One region of the Vibrio chagasii genome, then DNA from elsewhere that is predicted to be linked to it. Evidence: predicted binding sites of a transcription regulator. Region 1 holds the regulator's gene; each other region holds the start of a gene.
The links. The regulator CRP, encoded in region 1, controls carbon source genes, mostly activating them, when cyclic AMP is high. The targets are predictions, from matches to a motif close to TGTGANNNNNNTCACA.

Region 1 (7,861 bases):
AGAGTGTTTTCCAAGGTCTGAATAACCCACTAACCGTCACGCGTTACCACTCCCTTGTGGTGAAAAACGGCACACTACCAGATTGCTTTGAACTGACTTCTTGGACAGAGCTTGAAGATGGCAGTATGGATGAGATCATGGGCTATCAACACAAAACCTTGCCAATTGATGCGGTTCAGTTCCACCCTGAATCGATTAAAACAGAGCAAGGGCACCAACTTCTGGCTAACTTTTTAGCACGTTAAGTGTTTAAAGCAGGTGTTTTACTCTCCTAAATAGGTGAGCTTAACCTGCGAACTCCTTCGTTATACGTTTTAATTCGAGTTTTACCGAGCTCGATCCTTCTGACGCCGATCACTTTTTATAACATTTCTTCCTCACCAGGCTAAGTTTTTAGCCTATGCAAAGTTATTCGCCGTATTTCCTTTTGAACCCAATATACCGCTGTGCCAGTAAGGCTTTGCCTTTGCAGGATAGGCGCATACGTAAAAAAAGCTTCATAAAACAGGTTGATTGATGCATAAATAGTCATAGGTAGTGAGGTTTAGCTGGTTGTGAGGGATGGCTAAAGAATAATCTACTATTGAAAACGTTAATTAAATGTAAATATAATGCTGCGGCGGGATTGTAGCGAGACAAAATTTTTTCGTCTCACTTATGAATCATTACGCTTATTTGCGAAGCTTGCGGTATCGAGAAGGAATGTACGATGACAGTGGAAAATAATGTAGAACGTAGTCTGTTTAATGAGGTGATGGTGCCTTGTTATAACCCAATGGAAATGATCCCGGTAAAAGGGGAAGGCGCACGTGTATGGGACCAACAAGGGCGAGAGTATATCGACTTTGCTGGTGGTATTGCTGTGAGCTGTTTGGGTCACTGTCACCCAGCAATGGTGAATGCCGTTACTGAGCAAGCAAATAAGATTTGGCACCTAAGTAATGTAATGACTAACGAACCTGCACTGCGTCTAGCGAAGAAGCTAACTGACGTATGTTTTGCAGAAAAAGTATTCTTTGCGAACTCTGGCGCAGAAGCGAATGAGGCAGCACTTAAGCTAGCTCGTCGTTGGGCAGCGGTTGTTCACGGTCCTGAGAAATCTGAAATCATTGCATTCAAACAAGGTTTCCACGGTCGTACTTTCTTTACTGTAACCGTTGGTGGTCAAGAGGCTTACTCTGATGGCTTCGGTCCAAAACCTGGCGATGTAACTCACCTGCCTTACAATGATATTGCGGCTCTAGAAGCGCATATCTCTGATCGCACTTGTGCAATCATGATGGAACCTCTGCAAGGCGAGGGCGGTATCATTTCTCCAACGGCTGAGTTCGTGAATACGGTTCGTGAACTGTGTGACAAGCACAATGCACTGCTGATTTTTGATGAAGTACAAACAGGTAATGGCCGTACTGGTAACTTCTATGCTTACCAAGGTCTGGGCGTGACGCCAGACATTCTAAGCACAGCGAAGTCTCTAGGTGGCGGTTTCCCTATCGGCGCAATGCTGACGACGTCTGAACTGGCTACACACCTTAAGGTTGGTACGCACGGTTCTACATACGGTGGTAACCCACTGGCGTGTGCGGTAGCTGAAGCAGTGGTTGACGTAGTTAGCCAACCTGAAACTCTAGAAGGCGTAAAAGAGCGTGAAGCGCTATTCCGTGATGGTCTAACTAAGATTAACGACAAATACCAAATTTTCAGTGAGATTCGTGGTAAAGGCCTATTGTTAGGTGCTGCACTGAATGACGAATGGCAAGGACGAGCGCGTGACGTATTAGTAGCAGCAGGCGAGCAAGGCCTAATGGTACTGGTTGCGGGTGCAAACGTGGTTCGTTTTACTCCATCACTGGTTATCACTAAACAAGAAATTGAAGAAGGCTTATCAAAACTAGACAAAGCAATCGCTACGCTAGTTTAGCCTGAGCGGCGTCATAGGAATGATCGCCATTAGAGCGATCCCATGACGTACTGCTAAAGGCCCAAGCTTCTGGTTTTGGGCCTATTTTGCATCTGGAGGGAATATTGATGCTAGTTGTTCGCCCAATAAAACTGTCTGATTACGATGCGCTGCACACCTGTGCAGTTGAATCAGGTCATGGATTCACATCTCTTCCGGTTAACGAAGAATTGTTAACTAACCGAATTACCCATTCTGAATACAGCTTTGCGAAAGCAGACGTGACCGAACCCGGTGATGAAGGCTATCTAATGGTGGGTTTCGACGCTGAAACTGGCGAAGTTGCTGGTACAACAGGCATCGAAGCTTCCATTGGCTGGGATGTGCCTTTTTACTCGTACCACATCAGTAAAGTGGTTCACTCTTCACAGCGCCTTAAAGTGAATAACGTGGTTAAGCTGTTGACGTTTGGTAATAACTACACAGGCTGCAGCGAAATTTGTACGCTGTTCTTACGTCCTGATTACCGCAAAGGCTTAAACGGTCGACTGATGTCTAAGTGTCGTTTCCTACTGATGGCTGAGCACCCAGAGCGTTTCTCAAAAACGATCTTTGCTGAGATGCGTGGTGTATCAGATGCAGAAGGTAACTCGCCATTCTGGAAGTGGTTGCAAGAGCACTTCTTCTCGATTGATTTCACACTAGCCGATTACCTAACGGGGATTGGTAAGAAAGGCTTCATCGCAGACCTTATGCCGAAACTGCCAATCTATGTAAACCTATTGAGTGAAGAAGCTCAGGCGGTGATTGGTCAAGTGCACGATAATACCCGCCCAGCATTGAAACTGTTGGAACGTGAAGGTTTCACGAATCGTGGTTATGTCGACATCTTTGATGCGGGACCAACGGTCGAGTGTGATTTAAGAAACATCGAATCTGTACGTCACTCTATTCGAGCACAGGTTCAAATTGCAGAGCACTCTAGCTCTAAAGACTTCCTAATTGGTAATACCTCATTTGAGAACTTCCGCGCAGTGGCCGCGAAAGGTGCGTATGACCAAGCAAGCGATACAGTGATTTTATCATCTGAAGTAGCAAGCGCTCTTGAAGTAAAAGAAGGCGAATTCGTTCGCATGTTGGCTCAATAAGAGCGGCGATTATCTGTCGAAGATTTTAAGGATAGAAGTATGACTCAGTGGATAGCAGGACAATGGGTAGCGGGTCAAGGTGATGCCATGACATCAGTAAGCCCATACAACAATGAAGTAGTGTGGCAGGGTGATAGCGCAACACCGGCACAGGTTGAATCTGCAGTGGCAGCGGCTCGCGAAGCGTTCCTAGTTTGGAAAAAACTGAGCTTTGCTGAGCGTGAAGCGATCGTGTTGAAGTTCGCAGAAAAAGTAAAAGAGAACAGCGAAGAGATCGCGCAAATTATCGCAAAAGAGACGGGTAAACCTATTTGGGAAACTCGCACTGAAGCGGGCGCAATGGCGGGCAAGATCGCTATCTCTATTCGTGCTTATCACGAGCGTACCGGTGAAGCATCACGTGAAGCGGCTGGTAACCAAATTGTACTTCGTCACCGTCCATTGGGCGTGATGGCGGTATTTGGCCCTTACAACTTCCCAGGTCACCTACCAAATGGTCATATTGTTCCTGCATTGCTATCGGGAAATACAGTGGTATTCAAACCTTCAGAGCAGACGCCTTGGACAGGTGAGTTCGCAATGAAGCTATGGCAAGAAGCGGGTCTTCCTGCTGGCGTAATCAACCTAGTGCAAGGTGCTAAAGAGACCGGCATCGCACTGGCTGATGCTAAAGGTCTTGATGGCGTACTATTTACAGGTAGTGCTAATACGGGTCATATCCTGCACCGTCAATTCGCGGGTCAACCGGGCAAGATGCTGGCACTAGAGATGGGTGGTAATAACCCTATGGTGATCAGTGACCAATACGGTGACGCAGACGCAACGGTATACACCATTATCCAATCAGCGTTCATCAGTGCTGGTCAACGTTGTACATGTGCTCGTCGCCTGTATGTTCCTGTTGGCGAGAAGGGCGATCTGCTACTCGACAAACTGGTCGCAGCGACGCAAAAGATTCGTGTTGATCAGCCATTTGCTGAACCTGCACCTTTCATGGGGCCTCAAATCTCTGAAGCTGCCGCTAAGTTTATTCTAGACGCACAAGCTAACCTGCAGTCTCTGGGGGGTGTCAGCCTAGTAGAGGCAAAAGCAGGCGAAGCGGCGTTTGTTTCTCCGGGCATTATCGATGCAACCAACATTGCTGACCTGCCAGATGAAGAGTACTTCGGCCCATTGCTACAAGTGGTTCGTTATCAGTCGCTAGAGCAAGCGGTTGAATTAGCTAACGACACACGCTTTGGTTTGTCAGCAGGTTTAGTATCGACAGACGATTCTGAGTGGGAATACTTCGTTGACCATATCCGTGCGGGTATTGTTAACCGCAACCGCCAACTCACAGGCGCAAGTGGTGATGCACCATTTGGTGGTCCGGGTGCTTCTGGCAACTTACGCCCAAGTGCTTACTATGCGGCAGATTACTGTGCTTACCCAATGGCTTCAATGGAAGGTGGTGAAACTCAACTGCCAGCTACGTTTAGCCCAGGTATCGAGCTGTAGTTTAGATTGATATTGAGCGAAAGCTCATTCATTAGTTATGAAATAAGGAAGCAGCGTATCGCTTCCTTATTTTAACCACGCTCAGCGTCAAGATTGGGCGGTAGATAATAATAGAACAAGTATGTCACAGGCTGATGGCTGCTGACTTTGTGTCTCAGTCTCTCCCTTTCTAATCCAAATCACTAGCTTGCTAGAACCTCTGACAAGGAGTCACCATGACGCCCGATCTACTCTTTAAATCACTATGGGACGATTACATTCACAGACTTTGCCCGTCGGCAGAGAAAGTACATCACTTGCTAAAAGAAGATGAAGCGCTGATCAATGATCACATTGCATTGCGTACTTTTAATGTTGCCCCTCTAGGTATTGAAACATTAGCCAAACCTTTCCTTGAGCTAGGTTACAAAGCATGTGGCGATTACTTGTTTGAAAGCAAGAAGCTAGTGGCTAAACACTACGAACACCCAGACCCAAAACAACCGAAAGTGTTCATTAGTGAGTTGAAGGTAGAAGAGTGTTCTGGTGAATTACAGCAGATCGTTGCCAAATTGGTTGAGCAGGTTGATGCAAGTAAGTTAGAGGGACACGAATTCCTATTTGGTGGCCGCCTTTGGGATTTGAGCTTCGCTGATTTCCAACTGTTAGCGAAGGAGAGCGAATACGCCTCTTGGTTAGCCGCTCACGGTTACGGTGCTAACCACTTCACGGTTAGTGTCAATCAACTGAACAAGTTCGATGAAGTACAAGCAGTGAATGACTACCTGAGTGATGCTAGCTTTACGATTAACGCATCTGGTGGTGAGGTAAAAGGCTCTCCAGAGGTGTTATTAGAGCAATCATCAACAATGGCAGACAAAGTGCCAGTGGCATTTGTTGAAGGCAATGAGATGATTCCTGGTGGCTTCTATGAGTTCGCTAAGCGCTATCCAATGGCCAATGGTGAGCTTTATACCGGTTTTGTTGCTGCATCGGCGGACAAGATCTTCGAAAGCACCAACGGTTAAAGAAAGATACGATTACGGTTTTTGCCCTAGAAACTCGGGTACGCTTCGCTTCGAGAATGTTTACAAGGCGAGAGCCTCATGTGTTCCATTCGTATCTCGTATCTCGTATCTCGTATCTTCTCTCAATAAAGAAAAAGCCACCAAATTCGCATTTGGTGGCTTTCATATTTTTGACTCAGTTAATCGAAATTAACGAGTGCCGTATACCACGATAGTCTTACCGTGTGCAGAAATTAGGTTCTGCTCTTCTAGCATCTTCAAGATACGACCTACTGTCTCACGAGAACAACCAACGATTTGGCCAATCTCTTGACGAGTGATCTTGATTTGCATGCCGTCAGGGTGAGTCATTGCATCTGGCTGTTTCGCTAGGTTTAGTAGCGTTTGAGCGATACGACCTGTTACGTCAAGGAACGCTAAGTCACCAACCTTTTGGCTAGTTACTTGTAGGCGGCTTGCCATTTGCGCTGAAAGACGCATTAGGATGTCTGGGTTCACTTGGATAAGTTGACGGAACTTCTTGAAAGAAATTTCAGCTACTTCACAAGGAGATTTAGCACGAACCCAAGCTGTACGCTCTTGGTCTTCTTCGAACAAGCCTAGCTCACCGATGAAGTCGCCTTGGTTTAGGTAAGAAAGAATCATTTCCTTACCTTCTTCGTCTTTAATAAGAACTGCCACAGAACCTTTAACGATGTAGTACAAGGTCTCTGCCTTTTCACCAGCATGGATCAAAGTACTTTTTGAAGGGTACTTATGAATATGACAGTGTGAAAGGAACCACTCTAATGTTGGATCGGTTTGAGGTTTACCTAGAACCATAATATCTCACTTCCTCTGCAGGGTATGCTTGCCGCTTTCCGTATTTTAGCTAAGCCTGAATTGACTTCTTAGGATAAGAGCACTCGATGAGCGCTGCAAGCTATCTTGTGTTTCGTTTAAGAATAGTATCCTTTTTCAGGTACTATTTCTTGATTTTAATCGTGACCAAGCTACGATTTTTTACGCAAAATTGTGCACATGATCACGGTATGAAAAGTAATCAGCCAGAATGTCGTTTTGTTAACCTATTTTCCCAGTTTCGATGAGTTGTTGTAGGATTGGCCTCACAATGAGCTCCATAGCAAAGCTCATCTTACCACCTGGCACCACTAGTGTGTTATGACGAGACATGAATGAGCCATCAATCATGGCCAAAAGATACGGGAAATCGACGTTTTTGATGCCGCGCAAACGTATAACAACGAAGCTTTCATCTAAACTTGGAATCCCTTTGGCGTTAAGTGGGTTTGATGTATCTACGGTTGGGACACGCTGAAAGTTGATATGAGTACGCGAAAATTGCGGGGTAATATAGTTAAGGTAATCATCCATTGAACGAACAATGGAGTCCATTACTGCTTCGCGTGAGTGGCCACGATCGCGTGTGTCACGAACGAACTTTTGAATCCACTCTAGGTTTACGATAGGAACCATGCCAATCAGCAGGTCGACGTGTTGAGAGACATTAATGTCGCCATCAACCACACCGCCGTGTAGACCTTCGTAAAACATCACGTCTGAATTTTCAGGGATATCTTGCCATGGCGTGAAGGTGCCAGGCATTTGATTATAAGGCACAGCTTCATCGAACGTATGTAGGTAACTACGTACTTTACCAGTACCTTCATTACCGTACTTACGGAAAAACTCTTCTAATGCTGCGAAGTCGTTGGCTTGTGGGCCGAAGTAGCTGATGTGCTTACCTTGCTCACGTGCCTTGCGGATCTCGACGTCCATTTCTGGTCGAGTGAAGCGGTGAAAACTATCCCCTTCAACCCAAGCAGCCTTCACGTCCATCATATTGAACATTTTTCGGAAGGCTTCTGAGGTAGTGGTGGTGCCGGCTCCTGAAGAACCCGTCACCGCAATAATTGGATGTTTAGCGGACATGACAACCCTTGTCTTATGAGTAACTTACTTGTTAGCAATCGTTTTCCACTATAACACGGCTCTGTGTTAAGCGCAGCTTAGAAGCGTTTTGTGAGCTGGATATCAACGGTTTCGTGCAGTTCGGAAAACACGATATTGGCCTCACCAGAAGCTAATTGATGTTTCACTTGGTCAATCTTGTTTTGTAGAGAGATCTCCACGTCGCCGTAGTCTGTACCCTCACGCAGTACGAATTCCTTGATGAGGTTTTCCAGCGTATCAGGCTCGATGTCTTTCCATGGGATGATCATAAATACTTCTCTCTTTTATGTTCATTGATATGTTGATGAGTGTGTCTAGTGATGTTTATAGTGCAACCCCAATTAGGGACTGCGCTA
Region 2 (7,861 bases), on a different replicon from region 1:
GTACAGACGCTGCAGAGTGGAAGTACTGCTGCATTAGACGAAGCGTTTTACCCTTCTCGTGGTTATCGTTCGGGTATAGAACCTTAGTAATGTTACCCGCATCGATTAGCGCATGTTGTGCTTCGAAGTAGTCACCGTTGTTGAAGCTTGCTAGTGAGAATGGTGCAATTGCCTGGCATTCCCAAAGACGCAGTGGGTAAACCGTGCTTGACTCGTAACCAACGATTGGTAGATCCCATGGCATTGCTTTTACTTCCATACCTGGAACCCAAGTACGCACTTCTTTACCGTCAATGTATTCAACTTCAACATGACCGTAAAAACCAATGTGTTGCGCAAGTTCTGGACGAGCGATTTCCCATGGGTAGCCTTCAACGCCACGCCATGCATCCGGTGCTTCTTTTTGACGCCCGTCTTCGAAAGACTGCTTAAATAGACCGTACTCATAGTGTAGGCCGTAACCTACTGTTGGGAATTCTTGTGCTGCACAAGAGTCCATGAAACATGCTGCTAGACGACCAAGACCACCATTACCTAGTGATGGATCACGTTCTTCTTCTAGAAGGTCCGTTAAGTTCTGGCCTAACTCTTCCATTGCATGCGTGATCTGTTCGTACAGACCCATGCTGATTAGGTTGTTACCCGTTAGACGACCAATCAAGAATTCTAGCGAAAGGTAGTTCACGCTCTTCGCATTTTTGATTTTCTCGTCATTTTCAGTTTCTAACAGGTCAAATGTTGTAAGTTCGGCTAACGCGCGACCCATTGCTAGGTACCATGCGCGGCTATCTGCGTTTTCTATAGTAGTTGCGTAGGTTGCAGATAGATGTTTCTTAACGCTTTCTTGGAACGACATTTTATCGAAAGTTTTTTGCTGAGTTGGTTTCATTTCAGAAATCTCGCTTTTAATAGTTCTAATTCATCTGTGACATATCGTGCATGGTCACCAGAAACTAAACATCCTCCCGCTAACGCGCCAAACAAGGAGTAGATGGGAGGGCGTAGGGGGCGTACCGACATAGGGTTAGTGATCTGACTCTCATGTTCTGACTTCGAACAAAAACTTGGAGTGACTAAGATCACAAGCTCCCGTTCGATAACTTAACTTCGGTTGATGTGATTTTTATTTGACCTAATCAGAGTCATTGTCAAATCTGAGTTTCAGATCACGAAAATATTTTCCGGGTATCATCTTTTGCATTAAATGCAGTGCAAACAGAAACAAAGTCACATTATCGAACCACCACATTTTGTGAGAAAAGTCACAAATAAAGGGCGTAGAGACTCAAAAACATGCAGGAGTGCAAGGTTTCTGCGGAGGATCATAGTCGGTGTCGTTTTGCTTCACGTAATATGAGTAAAGACTTAAGTAATTAGGCTAGTGTCATTGGACAGCACTCAATGCGTGCTTGATAGATTCCAGACCATAGCCACGGAATAGGTGTAAAACTTCGACATGTGGATCCCTTCGAAACTGACTCGTCCCGGCCGCTTACACAATGCAATTCTGCGTCCTAGGGTTCTCGATCTGCTTCAGAATGCAGATTGCTATAAACTCGTACTGTTCCGCTCCCCAGCTGGATACGGCAAGACCACCATGGCTGCCCAGTGGTTGGTAGAAAAACCTAACGTAGGTTGGTATAGCATCGATGATAGTGACAACGATGCCTTCCGTTTCATCAACTACCTACTTCAATCACTCAATAAAGCGACGCAAAACGCCTGTCCTAATGCGCAAAAACTGGCAGAGAAAAGACAATTTTCATCGCTGCATTCTCTATTAAGCGAAGTCTTCGCCGAGATGTCTGAATTCCATCAGGAATGTTTCCTTGTATTGGATGACTATCACCTGGTTAACAATGACGACATCCACGAAGCCATGCGCTTTTTCCTAAAGCACATGCCCGACAACCTAACGCTTGTTGTGACCAGCCGCGGCACACCGCCACTGGGTACAGCAAACCTTCGCGTTCGTGACTTAATGATCGAATTAGGCAATGACTCTTTGGCATTCGATACCGAAGAGACGACACGCTTCTTTAATCAGCGCGTTGCCGATGGTATTGATGACACAACCGCCGATAGTATTTGTAGTTATGTCGAAGGTTGGCCTTCTGCGTTGCAACTTATCGCCCTTCAAGCACAGCACCAAAAACGCACACTGGCGCAGTCTGCTGAGTCATTCTCTCACTTCAATCATGCTCACTTGTGGGATTACTTGGTTGAAGAAGTCTTCGACCTGCTGGACAAAGAAACCCGCCAGTTCTTGATGCAATGTTCTGTACTTGATCACTTTAATGATGAACTGGTATGCGCGCTTACTCAGCGTGAAGACGCACTCGGTATGATCGAGTCTCTAAACCGATTTGGTCTGTTCATCTACCCTCTTGAAGGTGAGAAGAACTGGTATCGCTTCCACAACCTGTTTGGTGAATTCCTTGCTCATGAACGCCAAGCTCGCATTCCGCAACAAGAAGCTGAATTACACCGCAGTGCAGCAAAAGCCTGGATCAAAAAGAAAACACCTCACCAAGCCCTACGTCACGCACAGCGCGCCGATGATCCTGATTTAATTGTTAAGATCCTCAGTGAACACGGTTGGCAAATGTTCAACCAAGGCGAATTGTCATCACTAGAAATGGCGATCAAGCAGCTTACAACCGATCAGCTCTACAGCGAGCCAAAACTGTCGATGCTACGGGCATGGCTAGCGCAGAGTCAGCACAGATATGATCAGGTGGGCACCCTGTTAGAAGAGGCAGAAACTCAGTATCAAGCACGAAACATCGAGCTAGATACTCAACAACAAGGCCAGTACAACGCCTTACGTGCACAGGTAGCCATTAACAGCAACGAACCAGAGAAAGCACTCGAACTCGCAGAGCTTTCTCTAAGCCAGCTTAATACCACGGTTTATCGCAGCCGCATTGTGGCAACCTCAGTTGTTGGCGAAGTCAATCATGTCATGGGTAACCTGAGCCGCGCTCTACCAATGATGCAGCAAACTGAGAAGTTGGCTCGCCAGTATCAGGTTTACCATCAAGCACTGTGGGCGATTCTTCAACAAAGTGAAATCTTGATTGCTCAAGGCTACGTTCAAGCGGCATTTGAATTGCAAGACAGCGCGTTCAAGTTGATTGAAGAACATCAACTTCAATACGTACCTCTACATGAATTCTTGCTACGCGTACGAGCTCAGATCTTCTGGTGTTGGAACCGTTTAGATGAAGCGGAAGAGTGTTGCTACAAAGGCTTAGATATCCTCGGTCACCACTCTCCAAGTAAACACCTTCATAGTTACTCAATGCTAGCTCGTATTTCATTGAGCCGTGGTGAGATCGACAAAGCGTCGAAGTTTATTGACCAGATCCAACACTTGTTACGCCAATCAACCTACCACGTTGACTGGACGGCGAATGCTTCACTGTCTCTGATCTTGTTCTGGCAAGTGAAAGGCGATAAAGATGCAATCCGTGACTGGCTAAGCGTTGCTGTAAGACCGGAGTCTGCTAGCAACCACTTCTGTCAGCTTCAGTGGCGAAACATCGTGCGTGCTCACATTATTCTTGAGCAATATGAAGAGGCTGAAGAGGCATTAGCATTCTTAAAGAGCGAAGCACAGCGCTCACACTTGATTACCGATACGAATAGAAACTTGATCGTCGAGGCTGTTTTACGCACGCAAATCAACGATGAAGACAGCGCACGTGTATTACTTGAAGAAGCCCTACACATGACCAACCAAACAGGCATGGTCGGTAACTTCTTGGTCGATGGTGGCACTATCGGACATATCTTAGATAAGTTGAGCAACAAGCCAGGCCTAGGTGATTTAGAACGTCACCGAGCACAACAAATCATGAAGGATATCTCGACCACTCAGCGCAGCCGCTCAGTTCACTTTGATGAAGACTTTGTTGAAAACTTGGTTAATCACCCAAACATTCCTGAACTTGTACGTACCAGCCCACTCACTCAACGTGAATGGCAGGTACTGGGCTTGATCTACTCTGGCTTCAGTAACGAGCAAATCGCTCAAGAACTGGATGTAGCAGGCACCACGATCAAAACTCACATTCGAAATCTTTATCAGAAGCTCAACATTGCTAACCGTAAAGAAGCGATAAGCACAGCAGAGAATTTGTTGCAGTTAATGGGTTACTAAACGGATTCGAAATTCGAGAAAACACAAGCTGGTCACCGACGGTGGCTGGCTTTTTTTTCACCTGAAATTCAGAGCCTGAAAGTATAGAGGCGGGAGTAGAAAAAGGAGAACACCAAATGACAGGCAAAAAAATAGCCAACCGCAATAATCGCGATTGGCTCTATATATTTGTGAACAAATCATAGGTTCACTAACAACGTCAGTTGGCTAGGTGACCCTCGGCTTAAGAAGGGTCGATTAGTACTATGCAGTTAGCGTGCCAACTTTAATTAGGCATTTTATAAGCCCTGCATCGCATAAAAGCGGCTAATTTTACATGCGAATTGCAAAGTGCATTTGCATAATGCAATCAAGATGCAATATTGATAAGAGACCAGTTTCATCCCTAGCATTAATGATAAATTACTAAGTGACTGTATTTTAAATGTTAGGCAGATATTCACATCAACGTATTGCCTTACAATTAAGAGAGTAAGAAAAGCACCTTCTTAGTAGCATATTCATACTTTTTTGACAGCAAAGTTTGTATACTGCACGAAATCACCCTCAACTCTATGAAGCAATGAACTACTTAAGTACTTTTTTCAAAGGCATGGCCATGGGCGCGGCTGACGTTGTCCCAGGCGTTTCAGGCGGAACCATCGCATTCATCACAGGTATTTACGATACGCTTTTAGAAAGCATTCGCAGAATTAACCCTAGCGTACTTGGTTTATGGAAGCGCGAAGGCTTCAAAGCCGCGTTTAACCACATCAATGGCTTTTTCCTAATTTCATTATTCGCTGGCGTGTTCACCAGCATTGCGACATTCGCAAAACTGATTTCTTGGTTATTGGTCACCCACCCAGTTCCACTGTGGTCTTTCTTCTTTGGTTTAATCTTGGTGTCGGTTTTCCACATTCTTAAGCAAGTAGAAAAGCGCGATATGATTCGATTCGTCTTTCTACTGCTTGGCGTTGCCTTCGCTTATAGCATAACTGTGCTTAAGCCACTGCAAATGGAGCCAACCAGCATCAACGTCTTAATTGCGGGTGCAATTGCTATCTGCGCGATGATTTTACCCGGTATTTCAGGCAGCTTTATTCTGCTCCTGATTGGCATGTATGGCCCAGTGCTTGGCGCCGTTAAATCATTTCAAGTCGATGTACTTGCGCTATTCCTTGCGGGCTGTGTGCTCGGACTGCTGACTTTCTCACATGTACTGTCTTGGCTATTGCGTTCATTCCGCGACTTCACGCTTGTGTTCTTAACTGGTTTGATGATCGGTACGCTGCCTAAGATCTGGCCTTGGAAAGAGACCATCAGCTGGCGCATCAACTCTAAAGGTGAGCAAGTGCCTCTCATTCAAGAGAACTTGTCTCCATTTAACTTCGAAGCCGTCACCTCTCAGCCTTCTCAACTGACCTTGGCTGTGATCATGATGTTGGTTGCCATCGCATTAGTTCTTGGCTTAGAAAAGTTTGCCGAGCGCAATGCTGACTAACCTCTAACAATCGAGCGGCATTTCGCATGTAGGGTGCTTTCCTTAAATAGCGACGTGTCAGTAAATTGAATCAAAGCGAAGCTACTGGCTTCGCTTTTTTATATCTACCATACGCACAAAATTGCTTTTTGATACAAGCACGTATTGAGTGGTGTGATACCATCGCCGTTCTTATAAAATCAAATGAGAACACGACATGCACCCAGCATTAAAGGTTGCTGCGCTCGGTATTGCGCTGGTCGCTGGCTTTTATGGACCACAGGCAGTCGAGCAATTTAAATCGGTAGTAGAGAGCCACTCTCCTGACGTCAACTTAGATGACTACTGCATGCTTTCAACAACATCGTGTGAGCAAGACAGCGTTGCTATGACCCTTGAGCATGAAACAGCTCAACCTCTAGTCCCAACAAAAATCAAAGTGGTGTGGGAAGGCGCGGCCTCGGAAACCTTGATGCTATCGCTGACCGGTTTAGAGATGGAAATGGGCTCAGCACGTTTCCAATTAAAAAATACTGGTAACAACATCTATGAAGGTGATGTCATTTTGCCCGTGTGTACCATGGATCACATGACTTGGCTTGGTGAGCTCACCGATGGTGTTGAAACCGTAAAACCTGCAATAAGGATGACAAGATGAGTAAGAATTGGTCGCTAGCGCTGGTTGTAGCGTTTGTACTTGGCTTTGGAGTAAAAAGCTATCTCGATGGTCAAACAGAGGCTCAAGAGCAACACGTTGAAAAACAACAATTCTCCGAAACAACGCTTTTTGGAAAAGACAACCAACCAATAAAACTCTTTGACGAAACCGATGACAGAATTCGTATCGTTTACTTTGGCTTCACACGCTGTCCTGACGTTTGCCCAACGTCACTAGCGATGCTAGCTGGAGCCCTCAACCAAATCTCTGATGAATCGAAAGCCAAGATTCGCCCGATGTTTGTTTCTCTCGATCCAGAGCGCGATGCCGCGGAAGCGTCATATAAATACGCGCAGTACTTCAACCCAATGATTGAAGGGATGAGTGGTCCATTGGATGTAACCACGAATCTGGCGCATAAATACGGTGTTATTTTCAGAAAGACACAGCTTGAAGATTCAGAGCTAGGATACACACTTGACCACAGCTCATATTTCTACTTTTTAAAGCCCAACGGTACCTTGATTACTAAAGTACCGCACACGTTGACGCCTGCACCAATTGTTGAAGCGATCAACACATTGACGCGTTAGAGTGCTAAGAAACTCTAGAAGCTCTAGAAGCTCTAGAAGCTCTAGAAGCTCTAGAAACAGCGTGTACAAAAATAAAGAACTCAACCAATAGAGTTCGAAACGTAAAGTCAGGTCCCAGACCAACACATAAAACAATAAGGACAACAACATGAAGTTAAAAGCACTTGCTCTAGCAGGCTTATTGCTCACTCCTCTTGCTCACGCAAAAAGCGACATCATGGTACATGACGCGTACGCTCGTGCGACACCGCCAACAGCGGTGAACAGCGCAGTATTTACGACCCTAATGAACCATAGTGACAAAGATCGCGCTATCGTTTCTGCGACAACACCAGCTGCAGGTAAGGTAGAGCTTCATGATGTTATCGTTGAAGGTGACGTGATGAAAATGCGTCAGGTTCAACAGATCACAATCCCTGCTAATGGTGAAGCCGTACTTAAGCCTGGCAGCCTGCACATTATGTTATTCGACCTTAAAAATGGTCTAAAAGAAGGTGAGCAGATCGAAATGACACTGACTTTCGCGAATGGCGAAACACAAACTTTCGAAGCACCTATTAAGAAAGTGATGAGTGGCATGAAAAAGATGAATCACGATCACCACTAATTGTAGAAACTGATGCTCATGAGGCTTATTAAGAGTCGCAACACATATCGGTAAAAAATTAGACAAAACAAGCCACGATGACTTCTCGCCATCGTGGCTTTTTGTTAAAATTTGCTCGCTTTCTGTGCAAAGCGTGACCACATTAATAACCAAGGAGAATAGAAGATGATTGTAATAAAAACACTAAAACTGGCAATAAAAGTCATGCGTTAATTTTGTTTGGTTAAACCAACTTTAATCTCGAACTACCAACATTAAACCACCAGCTGGCTACCGCACACTTTTACCCGGTTTACACCTGATCAAAGCATGCTCACTACGCATGAATCAATCCGGGGTCCTATCTATTTGAATTCGAACCAAACTCTAACGCATT
Region 3 (7,861 bases), 550 kb from region 1:
ATGGCGAGAGGCTTGTTCCCACTTATAACTTTCTTTCTCTTTGTATGGTCGAGTCGCATGCTGGTGCCTTTGACCTCGCTTTTCTATATCACGAGTCCAGCGCTGTTGTTCAATTAAACCAATAACAGATTGAGTGTCGGGAGCAAAAAGTAAGGTTGAGTGTACAAACATGGCGCGATGTCGATTGCCTTGATTAGAGTGCCCGAGTTCATCTCGAATGCTGCGATGGGAGTAACTGAGAGAAGTGGTGTCTTCTAAGGCAAGAAGTGTTTGTTGCTCTAATGCTTCTTGTGCGGTGACATAAAAACCCGCTTCTGCGATATCTTCTGCTTTGATTTGCTCATTACGGATGAAGCGATAAGCCCCTTCCATTTCAGCAGGGGATATAATGAGTTTCGAGACGGGTACGCCAGGCTGCTCGGCCAGTGAGGCTGCGAGAGCAACGAGTCTTTGAGTGCGTCTAGGGTCATTAAGGTGGGCTTGACCGAACTGTTTTTGTGCCCAAAGGGTTGGCTCTATATAGGTCATGATAATCATCCTTGTCATTGCTTAGATGATCAGATCATGAAACCTAAAAATAGTTCAAAAAAATCCCCAAGCGTGGCTTAGGGATTTGTGTATAAGAGACAGCCCTTATGGGAGGCTTTCAATTTGACACTTACTTGAGAGTATTTATTGCTGCTCAGTTAAGTACTTCCTTACTATGGAAGTTTTACATCAGATAGGTCTTCACCTGCACCGATAGCTTTCATTTCGCCAGCTACGATTTCAGCAAGAGGGCCTAGGATAACTTGTAGGTTGTTTTCACCTAGCTTAACAACACCTTTAGCACCTAGTTTCTTAAGAACTGCTTCGTCAGCAACAGAGCGGTCTTTAAGAGTTAGACGTAGACGTGTGATACAAGCGTCGATTGAAGTTAGGTTCTCGTGACCACCTAGAGCTTTCAGGTATTGACGTGCAAGGTCGCCTTTTGGAGCCTCGCCAGCTGGAGTCGCTGCAGCTTCATCATCTTCACGACCAGGCGATTTCAGGTTGAAAGCGCGGATTGCGAAAGAGAAAGTGAAGAAGTATAGAGCACCGAAACCAAGGCCGATTGCTAGAAGTACTAGAGGTTTAGTTGCTAGACCCCAGTTCAATACGAAGTCGATAAGACCAGCAGAGAAACCGAAACCGTGCAGAGTACCAAACATGTTAGCAACAACTAGAGACAGACCAGTGAACACAGCGTGCATTGCGTATAGAGCAGGAGCTAGGAATACGAACATGAATTCTAGCGGCTCTGTGATACCTGTTAGGAATGAACAGAATGCTACTGAGAATAGTGCACCACCAACTTGGCTACGTTTTTCAGCAGGAGCTGCTAGGTACATTGCAAGTGCAGCACCTGGTAGACCGAACATCATCACTGGGAAGAAACCGTTCATGAATACGCCAGCGCCTTTATCGCCACCGAAGAAACGGTGTAGGTCGCCTGATTTAACAGTGTCAGTTACTTCTTTAACAACAGTAGTGATTTCTGGAGTTACAGAGTTAGCGAATGTAAATGTATGCTCTTGGCCAACAACTAGAGTTTTAGCTAGTGATGGGTCAACACAAAGTTGAGTGATGTTAGCGAATGCGCCTTGACCAGCAACGATGATTTCTTGACATGTACCCATACCGAACCAGAAGTATGAGTTCAATACGTGGTGTAGACCTACAGGGATAAGTGCACGGTTAAGAGTACCGTAAACGAATTGACCGATAGCGCCAGACGTTGATACTGCGTGAGCCAGTGCGTCTAGACCAGATTGAACACCAGGCCAAACCACACCAGACACAGCACCTGCAACAAGTGCAAATAGACCAGCCATGATTGGTACTAAACGTTTACCAGCGAAGAATGCCAGCCACTCAGGAAGGCGTGTAGCATGGAAAGCGTTGTAAGAGTGACCTGCGATGATACCTGCGAAGATACCGCCGAAGAAAGACATGTTAACGTCAGCGTTAATTGTTGTTGCTGTCGCCGTTAGAACGAAGTAAGCAACTGCACCAGCAAGACCTGCTGCGCCGTTACCGTCTTTAGAAAGACCAATAGCGATACCTAGACCAAATAGCAATGGTAGGTTACTGAAGATAGCACCACCGGCTTGCGCCATAAATGGAATATCAAGTAGATCGCCTTGACCTAAACGTAATAGAAGCGCCGCAATCGGAAGCGTTGCGATAGGTAGCATTAACGCCTTACCTAGCTTCTGTGCATATCCTAGAATATTCACCAGTTGTTTCCCCCTATAGGATTTTTTAGAATTCGTTTGAGAAACTTATTTTAGTCGCTCAATTTAGTCCTACTCAGTGTATTCAATTAATTTTGCTCCGCAAATTAAAACCTTATCATTTGTGATCGTAATCACCAGTTTTCACCAAATCCAGAGGTTTTTGCTAGCGAGATCATAAAACTTATTTTATCATTCAAAAAAATGAACATTTATAGATAAAATCCAAATATAACTAATGGGTCAAAAGTGAGTTATTTTCGGCATTAAAAGCTAGCTAACTTACTGATATTTTAACCCAAACTCATAAAAACAATGAATTGTTCACATGTTTTTCAAACACTTAAAATCGCTTCCCACTTTGAAGCCGTTTGCCCATAAAAGTTAAATCGTTACGTAAATGATGTTCGCAAACTAAGTCAACATTTAGGTAACGAACGAATTTAAAAGATCTGACGATATAAGGATTAGCTGACTATGTACGCGCTAAGTAACTGTAAAATTTACACTGGTAGTGATGTTCTAACCGATCATGCTGTAGTAATCGAAAACGAACTGATCAAAAAAGTCTGCCCTATCTCTGAATTACCAGAAGGTATCGAGGTTCGTGACCTAGACGGTGCAAACCTAAGCCCGGGTTTCATTGACCTACAACTGAATGGTTGTGGTGGCGTGATGCTGAACGATGAAATCACTGCAGAAACAATGCAGATCATGCACAAAGCAAACCTAAAATCAGGCTGTACTAGCTTCTTGCCTACTCTGATTACTTCTTCAGATGAAGACATGCGTGCAGTTATCACAGCAGCTCGTGAATACCATAACCAATACCAGAACCAATCTTTAGGTCTTCACCTTGAAGGTCCATACCTAAACGTTGCAAAAAAAGGCATTCACAGCGTTGATCATATTCGTAAGTCTGACAGCGAGATGATTGAGCTTATCTGTGAGAACAGCGACCTTGTTGCGAAAGTAACACTGGCTCCTGAGCTGAACGACCCAGAGCATATCGAGCGTCTGCACAAAGCTGGTGTTGTTGTTTCTATCGGTCACACCAACGCAACTTATGCAGAAGCACGCCAAGGTTTCGAATCTGGTATCACATTCGCAACGCACCTATTCAATGCAATGACACCTATGGTTGGTCGTGAACCTGGTGTGGTTGGCGCTATCTACGATACACCGGAGGTGTACGCCGGCATCATCGCCGACGGTTTCCACGTTGATTACGCAAACATCAGAATTGCGCATAAAGTCAAGGGAGAAAAGTTAGTATTAGTGACGGATGCCACAGCTCCTGCAGGTGCTGACATGGAATACTTTATTTTTGTCGGTAAGAAAGTATATTACCGAGATGGTAAGTGTGTTGATGAAAACGGCACACTGGGCGGCTCAGCTCTGACTATGATTGAAGCAGTTCAGAACACAGTTGAGCACGCTGGTATCGCTTTAGACGAAGCTCTTCGCATGGCTACACTATACCCAGCTACAGCTATCGGTGTAGAAAGCAAGCTAGGTCGAATCAAGAAAGGCATGGTTGCAAACCTAGCTGTATTTGACCGAGACTTTAACGTTAAAGCGACTGTTGTTAATGGACAATACGAGCACAATTAAGTATGAATGGCGGACAAATAGGTAACGTAGACTTAGTTAAACAACTAAACAGTGCGGCGGTATACCGACTGATAGACCAACAAGGGCCTATCAGTCGTATACAAGTGGCTGATGTAAGCCAACTCGCACCGGCAAGTGTTACAAAAATTACCCGCCAACTATTAGAGCGCGGCCTAATTAAAGAGGTCGCACAGCAAGCGTCTACTGGCGGTAGACGCGCTATCTCTCTAACCACAGAAGTAGAGCCTTTTCACTCTATCGCTGTGCGCTTAGGGCGAGACTACATTCAAGTTAGCCTTCACGACCTTGGTGGCCGTGAATTGGCTTTCCAACAGCAAGACCTTAACTATTCAGATCAGTCAGACCTTACTCAAGGCTTGGTCAATACGCTTAAGACCTTCATCGCTGAACACCAGCCGAAAATCGATCAGCTGATTGCGATTGGCGTGACCCTTCCAGGCTTAGTGAACCCGACGACGGGTGTCGTTGAGTACATGCCAAATACAGACATCGATAATCTTGCATTAAGCGACATTATTCGCGACACATTCCATGTCGCTTGTTTTGTTGGTAACGATGTTCGCGGAATGGCACTAGCTGAACACTACTTTGGCGCGAGCCAAGACAGCCAAGACTCTATCTTAGTGAGTGTTCACCGCGGTACTGGTGCAGGTATTATCGTTAACGGTCAGGTTTTCTTAGGTCATAACCGTAACGTCGGTGAAATCGGTCATATCCAAATCGATCCACTTGGTGAACAGTGCCAATGTGGTAACTTTGGTTGTCTTGAAACGGTAGCGGCAAACCCTGCAATCGTTGAGCGCGTGCAAAAACTGATTAAACAAGGCTATGAGTCTTCTTTAACCGAGCTTGAGCGTATTACTATTCAAGACGTTTGCGACCACGCAATGAATGGCGACGAATTAGCTAAGCAGAGCTTGGTTCGAGTAGGAAACCAGTTAGGTAAAGCGATCGCGATGACGATCAACCTATTTAACCCTCAAAAAGTGATCATCGCTGGTGATATTACTAAGGCACAAGAGATTGTTTTCCCTGCAATTAAGCGCAATGTAGAGAATCAGTCGCTAACGACTTTCCATAGCGGCCTGCCTATTGTAGCATCACAGATCGATAAACATCCTACGATGGGAGCTTTTGCTATGATCAAGCGCGCCATGCTCAATGGTGTGTTACTGCAGAAGCTACTTGAAGATTAAAGAACAATAATTCTGATTTTCCGCGGGCCGTGTTTGTATAAACACGGCCCGTTTTTTTAAGCTAGGGAACTACAACAACAAGTTATGGAACTTATATTAATATCCACTGCGTTTATCGCAGGATTTATTGCTTTAAAGTGTCACCTTCCCCCATTAGTTGGTTTTTTGGTTGCAGGCTTTGGGCTTTTTGCCTTTGGTTTTGAAACCAATGACACCATCATTACTTTAGCTGACCTTGGTGTTACGCTGCTTCTATTTACTATCGGCTTAAAGCTCGACATCAAAACCCTGCTCTCTAAAGAGATCTGGGCTGGCGCGACAATCCACAACCTTTTGTCCACTCTGTTTTTCGCTGTCGCCCTATTTGGTTTTAAGTTCTTAGGTATTTCATCACTAGCTGCCATGTCGGTAGAACAGATCGTTCTGCTCGGTTTTGCTCTTTCATTCTCTAGTACGGTATTTGCGGTTAAGACTCTGCAAGAGAAAGGTGAAATGAATGCGACTTACGGAACGTTGGCGATTGGTATCTTGGTCATGCAGGATATCTTCGCGGTAGTATTCCTAACGGCTTCTACGGGTAAAATACCTGAGTGGTATGCGATTGCTCTGTTTGCCCTCCCCTTGTTACGTCCACTTTTCTACAAAGTGCTCGATTGGGTTGGTCACGGTGAGATGTTGGTTCTATCCGGCATCTTCTTCGCATTAGTCGTCGGTGCTGGTTTATTCCATTTGGTTGGTGTTAAGCCAGACCTGGGCGCTCTGGTTCTAGGTATGTTACTTGCTGGTCACCGAAAAGCTTCAGAGCTATCAAAATCGCTGTTTAACCTTAAAGAGCTTTTCCTTGTCTGTTTCTTCTTGAACATTGGTTTGTCAGAGCAACCAACCATTCAAGGCTTTATGCTTGCAATCTTGTTCTTACTGATGCTGCCAGTGAAAGGTGTTCTCTACTTCTTGGTGCTCAACCGTTTCAAGTTCCGTGTTCGAACGTCTCTACTTGCCTCTTTATCACTGTTTAACTACAGCGAATTTGGCCTCATCGTTGGTGGCCTCGCCTTCAAAATGGGTTGGATGTCTGGCGATATATTAGTTGCCGTCGCGATTGCGGTTTCACTGTCGTTCTTAATCGCTGCACCTTTAAACCGAGCTGGTCACAAGCTTTATCAGCAGTCAGGTAAATGGCTGAAAGAGCATGCGTCAGAAAAGCTTCACCGACGTGATAAGCGAATTGACCCAGGCCGAGCACAAGTGCTTATTCTTGGTATGGGCCGAATTGGTACTGGTGCTTATGACGAATTACGCTCTCGCTATGGCAAGGTAAGTTTAGGTGTCGAAGTTCGTGAAGAAGCAGCACACAACCACAGAAGCCACGGTAGAAACGTGATTTCTGGCGACGCGACCGACCCAGACTTCTGGGAGCGCATCTTAGATACTGCGAATGTAAAGCTGGTTATCTTAGCCATGCCACACCACCAAGGTAACCAGACCGCTTTAGATCAACTAAAGTCACGTAACTTTAAAGGACAGATCGCAGCTATCGCAGAATACCCTGATCAAGTCGAAACCTTGAAAGAGAATGGTGTTGATGCCGCATTCAATATCTACAGCGAAGCCGGTAGTGGTTTTGCTCGCCATGTTTGTGAACAATTAAACCCAAACATCAACAAAATCTAGCCTAAATCCCTCTCAGAAAAACCTCTCAAGACTGTGAATTTTCGCACTTTTGAGAGGTTTTTGTATAAAAAACCAACCACATTTAGATACCAAACACCAAAACAACAAAATAATTAAATAATTTCTAATATAACACCCTTTATATTATTTTTTTGCTCACATCCGGTTGCTTTTTTTAGCCAGAATGGCAAATTGAATACAGTTGATTTAGAAATTATTTAAAAGGAAGTTCTATGTGTTCAGTATTTGGCATTCTCGACATAAAAAGTGATGCCGCAGCACTTCGCCCTATCGCTTTAGAAATGTCCAAAAAGCTTCGTCACCGTGGACCAGATTGGTCTGGTATCTATGCAAGTGACAAAGCAATCCTTGCTCACGAGCGTTTAGCTATCGTTGGTCTAAATAGTGGTGCTCAACCGCTATACAGCCAAGACAAGAAACACATTCTTGCGGTAAACGGCGAAATCTATAACCACAAAGAACTTCGTGCTCGCTATGAAGATAAGTACCAGTTCCAGACCGACTCTGACTGTGAAGTTATCCTAGCGTTATACCAAGAAATGGGCGCAGACCTGCTAGAAGAACTAAACGGTATCTTCGCATTCGTTTTATACGATGAAGAAAAAGACGAATACCTAGTAGGCCGCGACCACATCGGTATCATCCCGCTTTACCAAGGCTACGATGAACACGGTAACTACTATGTTGCTTCTGAAATGAAAGCTCTGGTTCCTGTATGTAAGACCATCAGCGAGTTCCCTCCAGGTAGCTTCTACTCTTCGAAAGATGCAGAGCCACAACGTTACTATATTCGTGATTGGAACGAATACGCTGCAGTACAAGGCAACAGCACAAGCAAAGAAGATCTAACGGAAGCACTAGAAGCAGCGGTGAAGCGTCAACTAATGACTGACGTACCTTACGGTGTACTTCTTTCTGGTGGTTTAGATTCATCTATCACTTCAGCAGTCGCTAAACGCTTTGCGGCAATGCGTATTGAAGATGACGAACAGTCTGAAGCTTGGTGGCCACAACTGCACTCATTTGCGGTTGGCCTAGAAGGTGCTCCTGATCTTATCGCTGCTCGTGAAGTGGCAGACAAGA

Region 2: the regulator CRP is predicted to act here: its motif matches at 1,252-1,267, upstream of malT (HTH-type transcriptional regulator MalT).
Region 3: the regulator CRP is predicted to act here: its motif matches at 2,379-2,394, upstream of nagE (N-acetylglucosamine-specific PTS transporter subunit IIBC).

The regions. Positions count from the first base shown of each region.
Region 1 is NZ_AP025465.1:3,090,213-3,098,073, reverse strand. Features, by position in the region: gene OCV52_RS14355 (aminodeoxychorismate/anthranilate synthase component II) at 1-245, shown strand, start outside; gene OCV52_RS14350 (aspartate aminotransferase family protein) at 710-1,921, shown strand; gene astA (arginine N-succinyltransferase) at 2,029-3,048, shown strand; gene astD (succinylglutamate-semialdehyde dehydrogenase) at 3,088-4,545, shown strand; gene OCV52_RS14335 (DUF1338 domain-containing protein) at 4,761-5,552, shown strand; gene crp (cAMP-activated global transcriptional regulator CRP) at 5,742-6,374, opposite strand; gene OCV52_RS14325 (phosphoribulokinase) at 6,615-7,484, opposite strand; gene OCV52_RS14320 (YheU family protein) at 7,562-7,774, opposite strand.
Region 2 is NZ_AP025466.1:1,450,269-1,458,129, reverse strand. Features, by position in the region: gene OCV52_RS22275 (glycogen/starch/alpha-glucan phosphorylase) at 1-889, opposite strand, end outside; gene malT (HTH-type transcriptional regulator MalT) at 1,457-4,165, shown strand; gene OCV52_RS22265 (DUF368 domain-containing protein) at 4,728-5,648, shown strand; gene OCV52_RS22260 (hypothetical protein) at 5,845-6,285, shown strand; gene OCV52_RS22255 (SCO family protein) at 6,282-6,878, shown strand; gene OCV52_RS22250 (copper chaperone PCu(A)C) at 7,027-7,485, shown strand.
Region 3 is NZ_AP025465.1:2,536,983-2,544,843, forward strand. Features, by position in the region: gene OCV52_RS11560 (IS4 family transposase) at 1-528, opposite strand, end outside; gene nagE (N-acetylglucosamine-specific PTS transporter subunit IIBC) at 702-2,216, opposite strand; gene nagA (N-acetylglucosamine-6-phosphate deacetylase) at 2,733-3,869, shown strand; gene nagC (DNA-binding transcriptional regulator NagC) at 3,872-5,086, shown strand; gene OCV52_RS11580 (cation:proton antiporter family protein) at 5,171-6,757, shown strand; gene asnB (asparagine synthase B) at 6,991-7,861, shown strand, end outside.